DNA from 3 places in the Streptomyces uncialis genome. Region 1 is predicted to be linked to each of the others. Evidence: predicted binding sites of a transcription regulator. Region 1 holds the regulator's gene; each other region holds the start of a gene.
What was found. Region 1 encodes HrcA, which represses chaperone genes, less so after heat shock. Its sites were predicted from a motif close to TTNGCACTCNGNNNNNCNGAGTGCNAA; they were not measured.

Region 2: the regulator HrcA is predicted to act here: its motif matches at 3,431-3,457, upstream of groL (chaperonin GroEL).
Region 3: the regulator HrcA is predicted to act here: its motif matches at 2,837-2,863, upstream of groES (co-chaperone GroES).

The regions. Positions count from the first base shown of each region.
Region 1 is NZ_CP109583.1:6,418,787-6,425,301, reverse strand. Features, by position in the region: gene OG711_RS26750 (16S rRNA (uracil(1498)-N(3))-methyltransferase) at 365-1,123, opposite strand; gene OG711_RS26745 (nitronate monooxygenase) at 1,120-2,193, opposite strand; gene dnaJ (molecular chaperone DnaJ) at 2,511-3,647, opposite strand; gene hrcA (heat-inducible transcriptional repressor HrcA) at 3,648-4,664, opposite strand; gene OG711_RS26730 (MBL fold metallo-hydrolase) at 4,847-5,587, shown strand; gene OG711_RS26725 (DUF3097 domain-containing protein) at 5,948-6,515, shown strand, end outside.
Region 2 is NZ_CP109583.1:4,263,431-4,269,945, forward strand. Features, by position in the region: gene OG711_RS17470 (PTS transporter subunit EIIC) at 1-1,010, shown strand, start outside; gene OG711_RS17475 (hypothetical protein) at 1,087-1,365, shown strand; gene groL (chaperonin GroEL) at 1,650-3,272, opposite strand; gene OG711_RS17485 (cold-shock protein) at 3,740-3,943, opposite strand; gene OG711_RS17490 (MoaD/ThiS family protein) at 4,392-4,667, opposite strand; gene thrC (threonine synthase) at 4,921-6,216, opposite strand; SAM riboswitch class I at 6,235-6,452, opposite strand.
Region 3 is NZ_CP109583.1:5,721,019-5,727,533, forward strand. Features, by position in the region: gene OG711_RS23950 (THUMP-like domain-containing protein) at 1-281, opposite strand, end outside; gene OG711_RS23955 (polysaccharide deacetylase family protein) at 364-1,335, shown strand; gene OG711_RS23960 (polysaccharide deacetylase family protein) at 1,332-2,162, shown strand; gene groES (co-chaperone GroES) at 3,008-3,316, shown strand; gene groL (chaperonin GroEL) at 3,452-5,077, shown strand; gene OG711_RS23975 (SDR family NAD(P)-dependent oxidoreductase) at 5,777-6,515, opposite strand, start outside.

The DNA.
Region 1 (6,515 bases):
CCGCTGGACCTACTTGTCCCCGTGCGGTACGTCCGGGGTGCGCAGTTCCCCGCGCCCCTGAGGTTCGTCCCCCTGGACCTACTTGTTCCCGTGCGGGTACGTCCGGGGTGCGCAGTTCCCCGCGCCCCTTTGGGGCGGGTGCTGCCGCAGTCTGACAACGACGGAGGCACAGGCCCAAGGGGCGCGGGGAACTGCGCGAACCCACGAGCGACCCGCACGGGAGCGACCACGCCCAGCCGGGCAGACCTCAGGGGCGCGAGGAACCGCGCACCCACGAACCGCCCGCACAGGGACAAGTCCGTCCAGGTGGGGTGACCCAAGGGGCGCGCGGGTGCGATCCAGGAAACGCGGCGGGCCGTAGGGGTCAGGACCAGCGGCCCGTCCGGCCGAGGACCAGTGCCGTCGCGGCCGTCCCCGCCGTGGACGTCCGCAGCACGCTCGGCCCCAGCCGGTACGTCCCCGCCCCGGCCCCCGCGAACACCGCGAGCTCCTCCGGCGAGACACCCCCCTCGGGCCCCACGACGAGCACGATCCCCCCGTCCACGGGGAGTTCGGCCGTCGCGAGCGGCACGCTCCCGTGCTCGCGGTCCTCGTGCAGGACCGCCGCGAGATCCGCGCCGGCCAGCAGCCCCGCGACCTGCTTCGTGGTCATGAGGTCGGACACCTCGGGGAACCGCACCCGGCGGGACTGCTTCCCGGCCTCCCGGGCGGTGGCCTGCCACTTCGCGAGGGCCTTCGCGCCCCGGTCGCCGCGCCACTGCGTGACGCACCGGGACGCGGCCCACGGCACGATCGCGTCGACACCGGTCTCGGTCATGGTCTCGACGGCGAGTTCCCCGCGGTCGCCCTTGGGCAGCGCCTGGACGACGGTGATCCGGGGCGTCTCGGCGGGTTCCTCGCTGACCGAGTCGAGCTGGACGACGAGCCGGTCCTTGCCCTCGGTGGCGAGGACGACGCAGTCGGCCCAGGCGCCCCGCCCGTCCGTGAGGACGACGTCCTCGCCGGCACGCAGCCGCTTGACGGACACGGCGTGCCGCCCTTCCGGACCGTCGAGGACGAAGCGTCCGCCGGGCCCGGACCTGACGCTCGCGAGGTCGTCGACGACGAAGACGGGTGCGGTCATGAAGCCCTCCCGAAGGCCAGGGTCTCGGCGGCGTCGGCGAGTTCGTCGTACAGGACGTCCATGAGCTGTCCGGCAGGCATCTCGCGGGCGAGCCGGTGGCCCTGTCCGGCCCACAGGGCCATGCCCTGCGGGTCGGCGGCCCGCGCGGCGGCCTTGCGCAGTCCGGCGGTGAGGTGGTGGACCTGCGGGTACGCGGCGGGGGCGTACGGGCCGTGCTCGCGCAGGAAGCGGTTGACCAGGCCGCGGGCGGGGCGGCCGGTGAAGGCGCGGGTGAGTTCGGTGCGCGCGTACAGCGGGTCGGTGAGGGCGTGCTTGTGCAGCAGATGGGCGCCGGACTCGGGGGTGGGGAGGAAGGCGGTGCCGAGCTGCGCGGCGTCGGCCCCGGCGGCGAGGACGGCGGCGATCTGGCTGCCGCGCATCAGTCCCCCGGTCGCGACGACCGGCAGTTCCACGGCCTCCCGGACCCGGGCGACAAGGGTGAGGAGCCCGATGCCGGTGCCGTCGTGTTCGGTGGTGTCCCGGTGGGTGCCCTGGTGGCCGCCCGCCTCGATGCCTTGGACGATCACCCCGTCGGCGCCCGCCCGTTCCACGGCCAGCGCCTCCTCGGGGGTGGTGGCGGTGACGAGGGTGACGGTGCCGACCTTGCGCAGCGAGTCGAGGACCCCGGGGATCGGACAGCCGAAGTGGAACGAGACGACGGGGACGGGGTCGTCCACGAGGATCGCGAGCTTCGCGTCGTACCCGTCGTCGCGGCCGTGGTCGGGGTCACCCAGCTCGGTGTCGTACCAGGCGGACTCGCCCGCGAGCTGATGGCCGTACACGGCGACGACGGCCGGGTCGGCGTACTCGGGCTGGGGCATGAAGACATTGACGCCGAACGGCCGGGCGGTCAGACTCCGCAGTTCCTTGATCTCCTGGTACATCCCGTCGGCGGTCTTGTACCCGGCGGCGAGGAATCCCAGCCCGCCCGCGTCGGACACGGCGGCGGCGAGCAGAGGCCGGGACACACCGCCCGCCATCGGGGCCTGCACGATCGGACGAGGGAGGAGATCGGTCAGTGCGGAGGACATGACGGCATGTTGTCACGTCGCCCGCGCAAGTCCGAATCCAGCCGTGTGCCTGGCATATTCAGCCGCGAGAGCGTACTGACAGCCCCTCTAAAGACCACTGTTTCCGCTGGTCAGGGCGGTAATTGACGGTTCTACGAGTATGGGTGGCCGAGTACGCACCGTAGGGCCGGGGGCGGGGACAAGCCACCCCCGGGACACCGCTCGGGAACCGCTCGGGAACCGGTTCGGCGCCGGTCCAGACCGCCGCGCGCCGACGCGTCACGGACAGATGTCCGGCGCCGCGTCCACGTACCAGCGACGCGGCGCCGGACGACGGCTCAGCGACCGTTGAACGCGTCCTTCAACCGGGAGAACAAGCCCTGCTGACCTGGCTGGAACTGACCGGTCGGCCGCTCCTCGCCGCGCAGCTTGGCCAGCTCCCGCACCAGGCGTTCCTGCTCGGGGTCCAGCTTCGACGGGGTCTGCACCTCGACATGGACGACGAGATCGCCCCGGCCGCCGCCCCGCAGATGCGTGACACCCCGGCCGTGCAGCGGGATCGACTGCCCGGACTGGGTCCCGGGCCGGATGTCGATCTCCTCCATCCCGTCCAGCGTCTCCAGCGGCACCTTCGTACCGAGCGTGGCAGCTGTCATCGGGAGGGTGACCGTGCAGTGCAGATCGTCCCCGCGACGCTGGAACACCGCGTGCGGCAGCTCATGGATCTCGACATAGAGGTCACCGGCGGGGCCACCGCCGGGGCCGACCTCGCCCTCGCCCGCGAGCTGGATACGGGTGCCGTTGTCGACGCCCGCCGGGATCTTCACCGTCAGGGTGCGACGGGACCGGACCCGGCCGTCGCCCGCGCACTCGGGGCACGGCGTCGGCACGACCGTGCCGAAGCCCTGGCACTGGGGGCACGGGCGCGAGGTCATGACCTGGCCGAGGAACGAGCGGGTCACCTGGGAGACCTCACCCCGGCCCCGGCACATGTCACAGGTCTGCGCGCTGGTGCCCGGAGCCGCGCCCTCGCCGCTACAGGTGCCGCAGACGACGGCCGTGTCGACCTGGAGGTCCTTGGTGGTCCCGAAGGCCGCCTCGTCCAGCTCGATCTCCAGCCGGATCATCGCGTCCTGGCCACGGCGGGTCCGCGAGCGCGGACCGCGCTGCGACGCCGTGCCGAAGAAGGCGTCCATGATGTCGGAGAAGTTGCCGAAGCCACCGGCGCCGAAGCCACCGGCCCCCGCACCGCCCGACGCGGACAGCGGGTCGCCGCCGAGGTCGTAGACCTGCTTCTTCTGCGGGTCCGACAGCACCTCGTAGGCGGCGTTGATCTCCTTGAACCGCTCCTGGGTCTTCGGATCGGGGTTGACGTCCGGATGCAGCTCGCGTGCGAGTCTGCGGAACGCCTTCTTGATCTCGTCCTGGGATGCGTCGCGGCGTACGCCGAGTACGGCGTAGTAGTCCGTGGCCACTTACGACTCCGCCAGGATCTGTCCGACGTAACGTGCCACTGCGCGTACTGCTCCCATCGTTCCCGGGTAGTCCATGCGGGTCGGGCCGACCACGCCGAGCTTGGCGACTGCCTCGCCGCCCGAACCGTAGCCCACCGACACGACGGACGTGGAGTTGAGCCCCTCGTGGGCGTTCTCATGACCGATCCGTACGGTCATGCCCGAATCCTTCGCCTCACCAAGGAGTTTGAGGAGCACGACCTGCTCCTCAAGGGCCTCCAGGACGGGCCGGATCACGAGAGGAAAGTCATGTCCGAAGCGGGTCAGATTGGCGGTTCCGCCGATCATCAGCCGCTCCTCGATCTCCTCGACCAAGGTCTCCAGCAGGGTGGAGAGGACAGTCGAGACGGTACCCCTGTCCTCGTTCTCGAAGACATCGGGGAGGTCCTGCACGAGCTGCGGGACGTCCGCGAAGCGGCGGCCGGCGACCCTGCTGTTGAGCCGGGCCCGCAGATCCGCGACCGAGCTCTCCCCGAAGGGCGCCGGGCAGTCGACCAGCCGCTGCTCGACCCGGCCCGTGTCCGTGATCAGGACGAGCATCACGCGCGCGGGCGACAGCGACAGCAGTTCCACGTGCCGCACGGTCGAACGGGTCAGCGACGGGTACTGCACGACGGCGACCTGCCGGGTGAGCTGCGCCAGCAGCCGCACCGTACGGCCGACCACGTCGTCGAGGTCGACCGCGCCGTCGAGGAAGTTCTGGATGGCGCGCCGCTCGGGCGCCGTCATCGGTTTGACCCCCGCCAGCTTGTCCACGAACAGGCGATACCCCTTGTCGGTGGGGATACGCCCCGCGCTGGTGTGCGGCTGGGCGATGAACCCCTCCTCCTCCAGCGCCGCCATGTCGTTGCGGACGGTCGCCGGGGAGACACCGAGACTGTGCCGCTCGGTCAGCGCCTTGGAGCCGACGGGCTCCTCCGTACCGACGTAGTCCTGGACGATGGCGCGCAGCACTTCCAGCCTGCGTTCACTGAGCATCGCGCACACCTCCCGCTTCGCCTGCCCCAGCTCTTTCCACTGCTTGGCACTCATGACGGTCGAGTGCCAGAGTTCCCCGGCCCAGTGTACGGCCGGTGGGTGCGCACGTAGCAAGGCCGGGGCACACGAGGCTCAGGACGGGTGCCGTCGTGCGTCCTGCGGGGATGACCTAGCGTCACGGTATGCGGAGAACGGAAGAGACCGACTGGGCGGCGGAGGGCTGGGAACGGCTGGCTCCCCGGGCGGGGCGGCGGCGGCTGCCGGGCTGGGACTGCACGGTCGGGCTGGTCGTGGGCGACCGTGCGGCCCTGCTGGTCGACGCGGGGTCGACCCTGCGGGAGGGGGCCGAGCTGCGGGAGCAGACCCGGCGGCTGCTGCGGGGCGGACCCGGGCGTGTCCGCGAGGTCACCCATGTCGCGCTGACGCACGCGCACTTCGACCATGTGATGGGGGCGTCCGTCTTCGGCACCGCGCGGGTGTACGGGGCGGCGGGGATCGGGGCGGTGCTGACCGCGGGGCGCGAGGAGCTGCGGGCGGACGCGGTACGGCACGGGGTCGCGCCGGACGACGCCGCGCGGGCCGCGGAGGCGCTGGCCTCGCCCGGGGTGGAGGTGACGGGGTCGCTGTCGCTGGATCTCGGGGGGCTCGTGGTCGTCCTCGCGGACGTGGGCCCCGGACACACCCGCAACGATCTCGCGGTGCTGGTGCCCGGGGAACCCGCGGTCGTGTTCTGCGGTGATCTCGTGGAGGAGTCCGGGGAACCGCAGGCGGGCCCCGACGCGGAGGCGCTGCGCTGGCCTTTCGCGGTGGACCGGCTGCTGGGGCTCGGGGGCGCGGGGGCGGTGTACGTGCCGGGGCACGGGGCGGTGGTCGACGCGGGGTTCTTGCGGGAGCAGCGGGTGGTGCTGGGGCGTCTCCGCTGAATCGGTGCGCTGGCTTTTGGGTTCGCTGTGCCGGGCGCACTTGTTCCTGTACAGGTGGTTCGAGGTCTGTCCGGGTGGGCGTACCTGTTCCTGTGCGGGTCGTCCGGGGGTGCGCGGTTCCTCGCGCCCCTGAGGTCTGGCCGGGTGGGCGTACCTGTTCCTGTGCCGTCGTCCGGGGGTGCGCGGTTCCTCGCGCCCCTGAGGTCTGGCCGGGTGGCCGTACTTGTTTCTGTGCCGTCGTCCGGGGGTGCGCGGTTCCTCGCGCCCCTTTGGGGCGACCCTTGAGGCCGGCTCCCGGGTGCGGGCAGACGGGACCCCGGGAACGGGTGTCTGTCGCGAGTGGGGAACTATCGTCGGGGGATGCGCCAGTACTCTCCGGATCTGACACCGCCCTGGAAGAAGAAGGGGCCGATCGCCGAGGTCGTCGCGGAGGCGGGCCTTGTCGTGGAGGAGGCGACCACGGGCTTCTGCGGCGCGGTCACCCGCGTGGAGGCCGGCACCGTCACCCTGGAGGACCGCTTCGGCAAGCTCCGGGTCTTCCCCCTGGAACCCCGGGGCTTCCTGCTGGACGGCAGGCCGGTGACCCTGACCCGCCCCCCGGCCGGTGGGCCCCGTCGGCCGGCGCGTACCGCGTCCGGCTCCGTCGCCGTCCCCGGCACCCGGGCCCGGGTCGCCCGCGCGGGCCGCATCTACGTCGAGGGCCGCCACGACGCGGAACTCGTCGAACGGGTCTGGGGCGACGACCTCCGTATCGAGGGCGTGGTCGTGGAGTACCTGGAGGGCGTGGACGACCTCCCGGCGATCGTCGCGGAATTCGGCCCGGGCCCCGACGCCCGTCTCGGCGTCCTGGTCGACCATCTGGTCCCGGGCAGCAAGGAGTCCCGTATCGCGGCCTCCGTGACCGACCCGCACACCCTGGTCGTCGGGC
Region 2 (6,515 bases), 2.2 Mb from region 1:
ACTCCGGCCGGCTCCCCGGGATCACCCCCGCGCTCGGCGCGATGGCGTCCGCGTTCCTGGCGCTGCTCGCGGTGTTCGTGGGCATCAACACCGCGAAGGAGTTCGGCGGGACGCCCGTCATCGGGGGCGCGGTCGCCGCGGTCGTCGTCTTCCCCGGGGTCACCGAGATCAGCGCGTTCGGCCAGCGGCTGTCGCCGGGGCAGGGCGGGGTCCTCGGGGCGCTGGGCGCGGCGCTGCTCGCCACGGCGATCGAGAGATGGTGCCGGCGCTGGGTCCCGGAGTCGGTGGACGTCCTGCTGACCCCCACCCTGACCATCCTGCTGACGGGACTGGTGACGGTCTACGGGCTGATGTTCGTCGCGGGCGAGGTGTCGTCCGCGATCGGCAGGGGCGCCGATCTGCTGCTGGCTTCCACGGGCGCGTTCGCGGGGCTGGTGCTCGGCGGGCTGTTCCTGCCGCTGGTGATGCTGGGGCTGCACCAGGCGCTGATCCCCCTGCACACGACGCTGATCGACCAGCAGGGGTACACGGTGCTGCTGCCGGTCCTCGCGATGGCCGGGGCGGGGCAAGTGGGCGCGGCCATCGCGGTGTTCGTCCGGCTGCGGGGCAACCGGACGATCCGCGCCACGATCCGCTCGGCGCTGCCCGCCGGTTTCGTCGGGGTGGGCGAGCCGCTGATCTACGGGGTGTCGCTGCCGCTGGGCCGCCCGTTCGTCACGGCGTGCGTGGGCGGGGCGGCGGGCGGGGCGTTCGTGGGGCTGTTCTCGATGCTGGGGACGAAGGTGGGGTCCACGGCGATCGGCCCGTCCGGATGGGCCCTGTTCCCCCTCGTCCAGGGGAACCGGGGGTTCGGCGTCACGGTCGCCGTGTACGGGGGCGGCCTGGTCGTCGGGTACCTGGCCGGCTTCCTCACGACATACTTCTTCGGCTTCACCAGCCAGTCCCTCAAGGAACTGAACACCGACCCGACCCCGGACCCCGACGCAACCCCGGAACCCGCCCGAGCCTGACCCCCGAACCCCGACGCATACGTTCCCGTGACCGTCCGGGCCGCTTGTTCGTTCCCCGGGCCTGGAGGTCACATCGATGAGTTCACCCGGAAGCACAGCGACTGCGCGTGACTGGACTTTCGTCCTGTACCCGCAACGGCGCCCGAACGAGCGGGAGTCCGACGCTTTCGATCACGCGGCCACGCTCGCCGGTGGCGAGATCGGGTGGGAGGAGGACCCGAGCGGTGTGCGGTTCCCCTGCACGGTACGGGCGCCCTCGGCGAAGGAGGCCGTGATGTGGGCCGTCGAACGGCTCGCCGGGGTGGGCGTACCGGTCTCCGACGTCAGGATGCCGCTGACCGCGGCGTTCGGGTAACGAGGTCGGACAACCCCAGGAGCCGCCCCAAAGGGGCGCGGGGAACTGCGCGAAGACGAGGGCCGACCCGCACCCGACGAACAAGCCCGAAGCGGCAGCATCCAGGGGCGCGGGGAACTGCGCACCCCACGAACGACGGCACAGGAACAAGTACGCCCAGCACAAGGAACCTCGGAAGCGCAAGCGAAGGCGCCCCCCACTCCCCGGAAAACGCCCGCGGGCGGCACCCCCGCTGTGGGGTACCGCCCTTGGGAACCTGCTGGAACGTCCGAGCCGGGAAGGGCTCAGAAGTCCATGTCACCGCCCGGCATTCCACCGGGAGCGGCCGCGGAGGCCTTCTCCGGCTTGTCGGCGATGACAGCCTCGGTCGTGAGGAACAGCGCGGCGATCGACGCGGCGTTCTGGAGCGCGGAACGCGTCACCTTCGCCGGGTCGAGGATGCCCTCGGCGATCATGTCCACGTACTCACCGGTCGCGGCGTTGAGACCGTGACCCGGCGTGAGGTTGCGGACCTTCTCCACCACGACGCCACCCTCAAGGCCGGCGTTGACGGCGATCTGCTTGAGCGGGGCCTCCAGCGCCAGCTTGACGGCGGCGGCACCCGTGGCCTCGTCGCCCTCCAGCTCCAGCTTGTCGAAGACGGCGGCAGCCTGGAGCAGCGCGACGCCACCACCGGCGACGATGCCCTCCTCGACGGCGGCCTTCGCGTTGCGCACCGCGTCCTCGATGCGGTGCTTGCGCTCCTTGAGCTCCACCTCGGTCGCGGCACCGGCCTTGATGACGGCCACGCCGCCCGCGAGCTTCGCCAGGCGCTCCTGGAGCTTCTCGCGGTCGTAGTCCGAGTCGGAGTTCTCGATCTCGGCACGGATCTGGTTGACCCGGCCGGCGACCTGGTCGGCGGAGCCCGAGCCGTCGACGATCGTGGTCTCGTCCTTGGTGATGACGACCTTGCGGGCGCGGCCCAGGAGGTCCACGGTCGCGTTCTCGAGCTTGAGACCGACCTCCTCGGAGATGACCTCGCCACCCGTCAGGATGGAGATGTCACCGAGCATCGCCTTGCGGCGGTCGCCGAAGCCCGGAGCCTTGACGGCGACGGACTTGAAGGTGCCACGGATCTTGTTGACGACCAGGGTCGACAGGGCCTCGCCCTCGACGTCCTCGGCGATGATCAGCAGCGGCTTGCCCGACTGCATGACCTTCTCCAGGAGCGGCAGCAGGTCCTTGACGTTGCTGATCTTGGAGTTGGCGATCAGGATGTACGGGTCGTCGAGGACGGCCTCCATACGCTCCATGTCGGTGGCGAAGTACGCCGAGATGTAGCCCTTGTCGAAGCGCATGCCCTCGGTGAGTTCCAGCTCCAGACCGAAGGTCTGGGACTCCTCGACGGTGATGACGCCTTCCTTGCCGACCTTGTCCATGGCCTCGGCGATGAGGTCACCGATCTGGGTGTCGGCGGCGGAGATGGAGGCGGTGGAGGCGATCTGCTCCTTCGTCTCCACGTCCTTCGCCTGCTCCAGCAGCGCGGCGGAGACGGCCTCGACGGCCTTCTCGATGCCACGCTTCAGGGCCATCGGGTTGGCACCCGCGGCGACATTGCGAAGACCCTCGCGGACCAGCGCCTGGGCGAGGACGGTCGCGGTCGTCGTGCCGTCACCGGCGACGTCGTCCGTCTTCTTCGCGACCTCCTTGACCAGCTCGGCCCCGATCTTCTCGTACGGGTCTTCGAGCTCGATCTCCTTGGCGATGGAGACACCATCGTTGGTGATCGTGGGGGCGCCCCACTTCTTCTCAAGGACGACGTTGCGGCCCTTGGGGCCGAGGGTGACCTTGACGGCGTCGGCGAGCTGGTTCATACCGCGCTCAAGGCCGCGCCGCGCCTCCTCGTCGAACGCGATGATCTTGGCCATGTGAAGTGGTCCTCCCGGACTGAAGGGGGTCCTACCCGCGCCCTTACGGCGTGGGAGCGGATGGTTCGGACCGCGCTGGCGCCCGCGACGGACGGCCTGCGGGGCCGTGCGGTTCCTTGCCCCGCCCGGTCCGCGGGCCTCACCGACCCGGTCCTTCGTAAGCACTCTCACTCGGAGAGTGCTAACGCCAATGATTAGCACTCGACCGGTGCGAGTGCAAGCGGCTCAGCCCCTTCCAGGGCGTCCGACTTCCCGTTCGGTAGCGCGGTCGAGGGGGGTCTGTACGGGTTTTCGACCCCCCTGCGCGCGGGCGCGCGACCCCCGCGGGAAGCGGTACCGGACCGGAGCCGACCGGAACGGACCGGAGCCGGCCGCGCGGGGCCGGGGCGACAGAGAGTGAAGGGGCCCGCCCCCTCATCGGGTGCGGACCCCTTCACCAGGTCGCTTGCCGTCCGTCGACGCGCGCCTCAGACAGCCAAGCGGACCATGTCCGCCTGCGGCCCTTTCTGACCTTGCGAGATCTCGAACTCGACCCGCTGGCCCTCTTCCAGGGTGCGGTACCCGTCCATCTGGATGGCGCTGTAGTGGACGAAAACATCCGCACCACCGTCGACCGCGATGAAGCCGTAGCCCTTCTCCGCGTTGAACCACTTGACGGTGCCCTGAGCCATGCCTAACTCCCCTATTACTGGCCCTTGCACAGGACCGCACTTCGCGGGCCCGGGTCAGACCTCCACCCCTCATCGGCTGGGGGTGTGCGCCGGAACGCGTCGACCGCCGCTGAATGTATCTGTCCAACTGCCGTCTGCAACAGGTCAATCGGACGAGAAATCCGGGCACGACCGATCGGAGATTTCCGGCGAATTGACTTGAATTCAGGGCAAGTCGGGCCCGGCAAATGCCGCGAAAGGAATACTTCGGCAAAGCTCTTTGGCTACTTCTTATCGGCGCGCGGCCAAATAACTCATCTGAGTTCGGCACGGGCGGCGCGGCCTTTTCCCCAACTCTATCGCGTTCAACCCTGGAGAATTGACCAGAGAATCGCCCCCTCCGCGTCTTTCGCGGAGGGGGCGCGGACGGTGACACACCGTGAGCGGTCACCAGGAGTACGGGCGGGGCTCAGCCGCCGGCGACCGCCGGGATGATCGACACACCCGCGCCGTCGGGCGTGGCGGTCGAGAGACCCTGCTCGAAACGGACGTCGTCGTCGTTGACGTAGACGTTCACGAAGCGGCGCAGATTGCCCTGGTCGTCCAGGACGCGCGCGGCGATTCCGTGGTGGTTCTTCTCCAGGTCGGCGATGACCTCACCGAGGGTCGCGCCCTCGGCGGGCACCTCGGCCTTGCCGCCGGTGTAGGTGCGCAGAATGGTCGGGATACGGACGTTGACGCTCATGTGGCGGCCTTTCCGGGTCGGTTACCGGCGGTGCGGGTGCCCCGGCCCACCGGGCGCCCCCGTCCCCCGCCACCGCCCGGACGGAACCGGGACGCGACCGGGTCGGGGCAGGCGGATCGGGGCAGGGCGGTGCGGGGCGGTGCGGGGCAGGACAGGCAGGGCGGTGCGGGACGGGGCGGGAACGGGACCGGGGGGCCGGGGCGGGCGGGGACAAGGAAGGCGGCGTCCCGGTCCCACCCCGGTCACGTACCGGTCAGTCGGTGGCGAGGCCCGCCGCGCGGAACGCCTCCAGGCTGGCCGGGATGGTCGCGGTGGGGCCGGTCGTCGGCTCCACCGCGTCCAGGGTCTTGAGCCCGTCGCCCGTGTTCAGCACCACCGTGGTCAGCGTCGGGTCCAGCAGCCCCGCCTCGATGAGCTTGCGGGTGACACCGACCGTGACCCCGCCCGCGGTCTCCGCGAAGATGCCCTCGGTCCGGGCCAGCAGCTTGATCGCCTCGACGACCGTCGCGTCGTCCACGTCCTCGACCGCGCCGCCGGTCCGGCGGGCGATGTCGAGCACGTACGGGCCGTCCGCCGGGTTGCCGATGGCCAGCGACTTGGCGATGGTGTCCGGCTTCTGCGGACGCACCACGTCATGCCCGGCCTTGAACGCGGCGGAGACCGGCGAGCAGCCCTCGGCCTGCGCGCCGAAGATCCGGTACGGCTTGTCGGCGACGAGGCCGAGCTTGATCAGCTCCTGGAGTCCCTTGTCGATCTTCGTGAGCTGGGAGCCGGAGGCGATCGGGATCACCAGCTGGTCCGGGATCTCCCAGCCGAGCTGCTCGCAGATCTCGTACGCCAGCGTCTTGGAGCCCTCGCCGTAGTACGGGCGGAGATTGACGTTGACGAAGCCCCAGCCCTCACCGAGCGGGTCACCGATCAGCTCGGAGCAGAAACGGTTCACGTCGTCGTACGTGCCCTCGATGCCGACGACGTCGCCGCCGTAGACGGCGGCCATGACGACCTTGCCCTGCTCCAGGTCGTGCGGGATGAAGACACAGGACCGGAAACCGGCCCGGGCGGCGGCGGCGCCGACGGCACCCGCGAGGTTGCCCGTCGAGGAGCAGGAGAGCGTGGTGAAGCCGAAGGCGCGCGCGGCCTCCAGGGCCTGGGCGACGACCCGGTCCTTGAAGGAGTGCGTCGGATTGCCGGAATCGTCCTTGATGTACAGGCCGCCGGTCACCCCGAGCTCACGGGCGAGGTTGTCGGCCTTGACGAGCTTGGTCCAGCCGGGGTTGAGATTCGGCTTGGACGCCACATCGGCGGGGACGGGGAGCAGCGGGGCGTAGCGCCAGATGTTCTCGGGGCCCGACTCGATCTTCTTGCGGAGCCCCTCGGGGTCACCGACCGGGAGGTCGTAGGCGACTTCAAGGGGCCCGAAACACAGTTCGCACGCGAAGATCGGGCCGAGGGCGAAGCGCTCCCCGCATTCCCGGCAGGACAGCGCGGCGGCGGGACCGAGATCGACCGCGGGGGCGTCGGTGGAAGGTGCGACGGTCTGAACAGCCATGAGAGGCGAGGCCCTTTCTCCTCATCTTCCCCGTGACGCGTTTCGCCACGAGACGGAATTGGCACCTTCCCGAGCCGGGGAGCCTCGCGACATCGCGCAGTGTCCGGTACGTCGACGCGTGACGTCATCACGGATGACGTGGTGCTGCGTCGGCGGATCACTGACGGTTACGAGAACCGGCTGGAGGGTTGCCGGGGCTTCAACGGGCCGTATCCCTCTGCCCCTCTGGATGAGCGGTATTCGATTGTGTGTCGGCGCGGCGACCCCGACATGCGACGGTCATCCGCGTTGTTCAAGAC
Region 3 (6,515 bases), 700 kb from region 1:
CTCGTGCGGGTCGCCTGCTCGACGCCGTCCGGGGTGAAGAACATCCGTGCCGCGTCCGCGCCGAACTTCACCGCCGCGCGCTGCCGCAGTCTCGCCTGGCCGAGTGCGGCGGACACCAGATCGGCCGGATGCGTACGGCGCAGCCGGGTGGCGACGGCGAGTTCCCGCGCCGGGTCGGTGTCGCGCACCTCGTCCAGCAGGGCCCGGCCCTCCCCGGCGAGGAGGGCGGTGAACCGTGCGACGGCTGCGGAGTCGGGGTCGAGGGTGCTCACCTGGTCCATTGTGGGCCAGTCGGTGGATGGTCCGGTGCCGCTGGCGGTGTCTGCGCGTGGTGCGGGTGAGGCGCTGACAGGATGCGGCCCCATGCGACTAGTAGGACTAAACAGACAAGTTGCGCGAGGTGGCTCCCGTACGCGCGCGCTCGCGCGACTCCTCACCGCCGCACTCGCCCTCGGCGTCACCGCCACCTCCCTGGCCGGCTGCGCGGGCCAGGACCCCACCGCGAAGCCCGCCAAGGCGTCCGCGTCGGCCTCCGGCGGGGCGGAGGGCGCGCCCGGCAAGAAGGCCGAACGGGCGAAGGCCGCCCGCGACGAGGCCGCCACCCGCAAGCGGACCGTCGAGGCCGCCCGGATCGCCACCGCCAAGCGCTGGGGCCTCACCAAGGTGCCGCTCCTCGCGCCCCCGCCCCCCGCGGCCAAGCCGAAGATCCCCACCCGGGACGGCTTCGAGGTCGAGGGCCACGACGAGCTGCCGCCCGTCTTCACGACGATCCCCACCAAGGAGAAGATCGTCTTCCTCACCATCGACGACGGCGACAACAAGGACCCGGCGCTGATCAAGATGCTGGAGGAGCTCAAGGTCCCGTACACCGCGTTCCTCAGCGACTACCTGGTCAAGGAGGACTACGGCTACTTCCGCAAGATGCGCGACGCCGGGGTCACCCTCAACAACCACACCCTGACCCACCCGTACATGCCGGCCCTGTCCTACGAGGCCCAGAAGCGGCAGATCTGCGGGATGCAGGACGTCATCCAGAAGCAGTACGGCACCCGCCCCACCGTCTTCCGGCCGCCCTACGGCAACTACAACCGGACGACCCTGCGGGCCGCCAAGGAGTGCGGGATCACCGCCGTACCGCTGTGGAACGAGGAGGTCTTCGCGGACCGCTGGGAGTACCGCGAGTACGACAAGAGGATCCGGCCCGGGGACATCGTCCTCACCCACTTCCGCGGCAAGAAGGACTGGGACGGCTCCATGCCCGACACCGTCCGCCGCTTCCTGAAGCTCGTCACCGAGCAGGGGTACGCGGTGGCCAAGCTGGAGGACTATCTGTGACCGACGGCGGGCACGCGGGGCGGTCCGGCCGCGGCGGCCGGACCGCGCGGCGGTGGGTGGCGGCGCTGCTCGCCGTCGCCGCGGTCGGTCCGGGGCTCGGCGGCTGCGCGCAGTCCGTCGACCCGATCGAACGGCTCGGCCGCAAGGCCGCGGAGAAGGTGCGGTCGGCGGCGGGGCCGACCGCGGGCGCCGGTACGGAGGCGTACCGGCGCTGGGGGCTGTCCGCGCCGCCCGCCCCCGCGCCCTCCCCGCGCGCCCTCGCCCTGCCGGACGGGGACGGGGGCGGGCCGCCCGTGCTCGACCGGGTGCCCACCCGGGACCCGGTGGTCTTCCTCGTGTTCGGCGACGGCGCGGGGAAGGACCCCCGGTTCGCCGCGCTGGTCGGTGAACTCCGGCTGCCGGTCACGGTGTTCCTCACGGACCGGGTGCTGGGGCCCGGGTACGGGCGGCTGCGGTCCGCCGGGGCGGACGTGGAGAACCACACGCTCGACCATCCGCATCTGCCGGGGCTGCCCGCGGCCGGGCAGCGGGCGGAGATCTGCGGGCAGCGGGACAAACTGAAGGAGCGGTTCGGGGTGCGGTCGTCGATGCTGAGGCCGCCGTACGGCGCGTTCGACGCGGTGACCCTGCGGGTGGCCTCGGAGTGCGGGGTGTCCGTCGTCGTGCGGGGGCGGGGGGTCGGTGGGGGGCCCTTGCGGGCGGGGGACATCGTGGTGGTGGAGCCGGACGCGGGGGGTGTGGCGTCGCCCACGGAGGCGACGGTCGCCCTCCTCCGGGATCTCCACGCCCGGCGGCTCGCCCCGGCCCGCCTCGCGGACTACGTCTGACTCCGCGGGTCGCCTTCGCTTGCGCTTCCGAGGTCTGTCCGGCGGGGCGAACTTGTCCCTGTGCGGGTCGCTCGGTGGGTGCGCAGTTCCTCGCGCCCCTGGGTACTCGGTGCTGGGCGTACTTCGTTCCTGTGCCGTCGCTCGTCGTTTTCGCGCAGTTCCCCGCGCCCCTATCGGGGCGCCATCTGCTGGTTCTTCGGGTCGGGGCCGGTCGGGATTCTCCGTCCTCGATCCGACACGCTCGGTACGACGTTCAGCGGAGCTACTGAAGAGCATCGGAGTCTGCGGGCAGAGATTCCCGCCCACCCCCTCCCGCAGCCGAGCGAGTCCGCGAGGAGGGTGGTTCCGCAGACGACGGACAACATGATGGGGCGCCCCCAAAGGGGCGCGGGGAACTGCGCAAAAACGAGGGCGACCCGCACCCGAAGTGGCGACCGTAATGGGGCACCACCCAGGGGCGCGGGGAACTGCGCACCCACGGACGTACCCGCACCGGGACAAGTTCGTCCACCCGGACAGACCTCAGAGGCGCAAGCGAAGGCGACCCGCACAGGGACGAAGTGGGCTCGGCGTAAGGGGCCTGGGGGTGGCCTGAGGGGGCGCGGACCGGGGCTGACGGGGGGCGCGAACACCTCGGCGCGACACTTTCGCGTACCGCCCGAGAGGGCGGCGCGTTGGCACTCCGCTTGACCGAGTGCTAATCACAGTCATAGTCTCGGTTCTGGCACTCTCCACAGGTGAGTGCCAACAGCGACGGGCAGATCCGGCACCCGCGACGACGGATCGACCTGGTCGCCACCTCAGACAGTTAACCCCGTGAGATCTCCGAAGGGGGAGGTCGGATCGTGACGACCACCAGCTCCAAGGTTGCCATCAAGCCGCTTGAGGACCGCATTGTGGTCCAGCCGCTCGACGCCGAGCAGACCACGGCCTCGGGCCTGGTCATTCCGGACACTGCCAAGGAGAAGCCCCAGGAGGGCGTCGTCCTGGCCGTGGGCCCGGGCCGTGTCGAGGACGGCAAGCGCGTCGAGCTCGACGTCGCCGTCGGCGACGTGGTGCTCTACAGCAAGTACGGCGGCACCGAGGTGAAGTACAACGGCGAGGAGTACCTCGTCCTCTCGGCCCGCGACGTGCTCGCGATCATCGAGAAGTAATTCACTCAGCGCCGACTCCCCAGAGTCATGTGCTTGTGAGCCGCGCCCCTGGCCGCCCGCGATATGCCGCCGGGTTTCCAGGGGCGCGCCTCGTTCACCGCATTACGCAGTTTCTGAGAGGGCTGAACCGCTCCCATGGCGAAGATCCTGAAGTTCGACGAGGACGCCCGTCGCGCCCTTGAGCGCGGCGTCAACAAGCTTGCCGACACCGTCAAGGTGACGATCGGCCCCCGTGGCCGCAACGTCGTCATCGACAAGAAGTTCGGCGCCCCGACCATCACCAACGACGGCGTCACCATCGCCCGTGAGGTGGAGATCGAGGACCCCTACGAGAACCTGGGCGCCCAGCTCGTGAAGGAGGTGGCCACCAAGACCAACGACATCGCTGGTGACGGCACCACCACCGCCACCGTGCTGGCCCAGGCACTGGTCAAGGAGGGTCTGCGCAACGTTGCCGCGGGCGCCTCCCCGGCCGCCCTGAAGAAGGGCATCGACGCCGCCGTCAAGGCCGTCTCCGACGAGCTCCTCGCGACCGCGCGCCCGATCGACGACAAGTCGGACATCGCCGCCGTCGCCGGGCTGTCCGCGCAGGACCCGCAGGTCGGCGATCTCATCGCCGAAGCCATGGACAAGGTCGGCAAGGACGGTGTCATCACCGTCGAGGAGTCGAACACCTTCGGCCTGGAGCTGGACTTCACCGAGGGCATGGCCTTCGACAAGGGCTACCTGTCGCCGTACTTCGTGACGGACCAGGAGCGGATGGAAGCGGTCCTGGAGGACCCCTACATCCTCATCCACCAGGGCAAGATCGGTTCGATCCAGGACCTGCTGCCGCTGCTGGAGAAGGTCATCCAGGCGGGTGGCTCCAAGCCGCTGCTGATCATCGCCGAGGACGTCGAGGGCGAAGCCCTGTCGACCCTGGTCGTGAACAAGATCCGTGGCACGTTCAACGCCGTCGCCGTGAAGGCTCCCGGCTTCGGTGACCGCCGCAAGGCCATGCTCGGCGACATCGCGACCCTCACGGGCGCGCAGGTCATCGCCGAGGAGGTCGGCCTCAAGCTCGACCAGGTCGGTCTGGACGTACTGGGCAGCGCCCGCCGGATCACCGTCACCAAGGACGACACCACCATCGTCGACGGTGGCGGCGAGTCCGCCGAGGTCACCGGCCGGATCGCGCAGATCAAGGCCGAGATCGAGAACACCGACTCCGACTGGGACCGCGAGAAGCTCCAGGAGCGCCTCGCGAAGCTCGCCGGCGGCGTGTGCGTCATCAAGGTCGGCGCCGCCACCGAGGTGGAGCTGAAGGAGAAGAAGCACCGTCTGGAGGACGCCATCTCCGCGACCCGCGCCGCGGTCGAGGAGGGCATCGTCTCCGGTGGTGGCTCCGCGCTGGTCCACGCCGCGAAGGTGCTGGAGGGCAACCTCGGCAAGGAGGGCGACGAGGCCACCGGTGTCGCCGTCGTCCGCAAGGCCGTGGTCGAGCCGCTGCGCTGGATCGCCGAGAACGCCGGTCTTGAGGGCTACGTCATCGTCTCCAAGGTCGCCGACCTGGAGCCGGGTCACGGCTACAACGCGGCCACCGAGGAGTACGTCGACCTGGTCAAGGCCGGGGTCATCGACCCGGTCAAGGTGACGCGCTCCGCGCTGGAGAACGCCGCGTCCATCGCGTCGCTGCTGCTCACGACCGAGACCCTGGTCGTCGAGAAGCCGGCCGAGGACGAGGGTGACTCCGGTCACGGCGGCCACGGGCACTCCCACTAGTCGCTTCCGCGACCTCAGCAGTACCCAGGCCCCGGGCCCGGACCCCCACACCGGGGGCCCGGGCCCGCAGCCGTTCCCCCCGCCCCCAGGTTTTCCCGGGTTGGCGCACTTGTCCCCGTGCGGGCCGTTCGTGGGTGCGCAGTTCCCCGCGCCCCTGGATGCTGCCCCCTTGCGGTCGCATTTCGGGTGCGGGTCCGCCCTCGTCTTTTGCGCAGTTCCCCGCGCCCCTGAAGGGGCACTCCTCTCCTCCCGCAGTCGCTCGGCTACGGGAGGGGGTGGGCGGGAATCTCTGCTCGCAGACTCCGATGCTCTTCAGTAGGGCAACTGGACGTGTTACCGAGCGTGTCGGATCGAGGACGGAGAATCCCGACCGGCACCGACCCGAAGAACCGGCCGGACGCGCCCCAAAGGGGCGCGGGGAACTGCGCGAAAACGACGAGCGACGGCACAGGAACGAAGTTCGTCCAGCCGGACGGACCTGGGAAGCGCAAGCGAAGGCGACCCGCGGGGAACTGCGCGAAAACGACGAGCGACGGCACAGCAACGAAGTTCGTCCAGCCGGACGAACCTGGGAAGCGCAAGCGAAGGCGACCCGCGGGGAACTGCGCGAAAACGACGAGCGACGGCACAGCAACGAAGTACGTCCAGCCGGACGGACCTCAGAAGCGCAAGCGAAGGCGACCCGCTGGACGGACCCGGCTAACGGGGACCGTACGTGCGGCCCGTGCGGGACGTGACCCCGCCCAGCAAGGGGCGGGGCGCCAGCTTCGCGAGGCCCATCAGCGCCTTGTAACGGGGATCCGGGACGGACACGACCTTCCCGTGCGCGAGATCGGACAGCGCCGCCGCGACCACCTTGTCCGCGTCCAGCCACATCCACCTGGGGATGTTGTCCGTCCCCATCCCGGCCCGCTGATGGAACTCGGTGCGTACGAACCCGGGGCACAGCGCCATGAGCCGCACCCCCGACCCCGCGAGATCCTTCGCCGCGCCCTGGGTGAACTGGACCACCCACGCCTTCGACGCCCCGTACGTCCCACGAGGAAGGAACGCGGCGACCGAGGCGACATTGACCACGGCCCCCCGGCCCCGCTCCCGCATCGCCCCGCTCGCCGCGGAGGTCAGCCGGAGCACCGCCTCGCAGTGCACCTTCAGCATGGTCAGCTCATCGGCCATCGGGACGTCCAGATAGCGGCCCTTGTTGCCGAAGCCCGCGTTGTTGACCAGCAGGTCGACCGGCCGCCGCTGGTCCGTGAGCCGCTCTGCGACGCCCTCGATCCCGCTGTCCGTCGAGAGGTCGCCCGTCAGTACCTCGGCCTCGATCCCGTGCCGGTCGTGCAGCTCGGTGGCCTGCTCACGCAACCGCTTCGTATCGCGTGCCACCAGCACCAGGTCATGCCCCTGGGCGGCCAGCCGCCGGGCGAACGCGGCACCGATA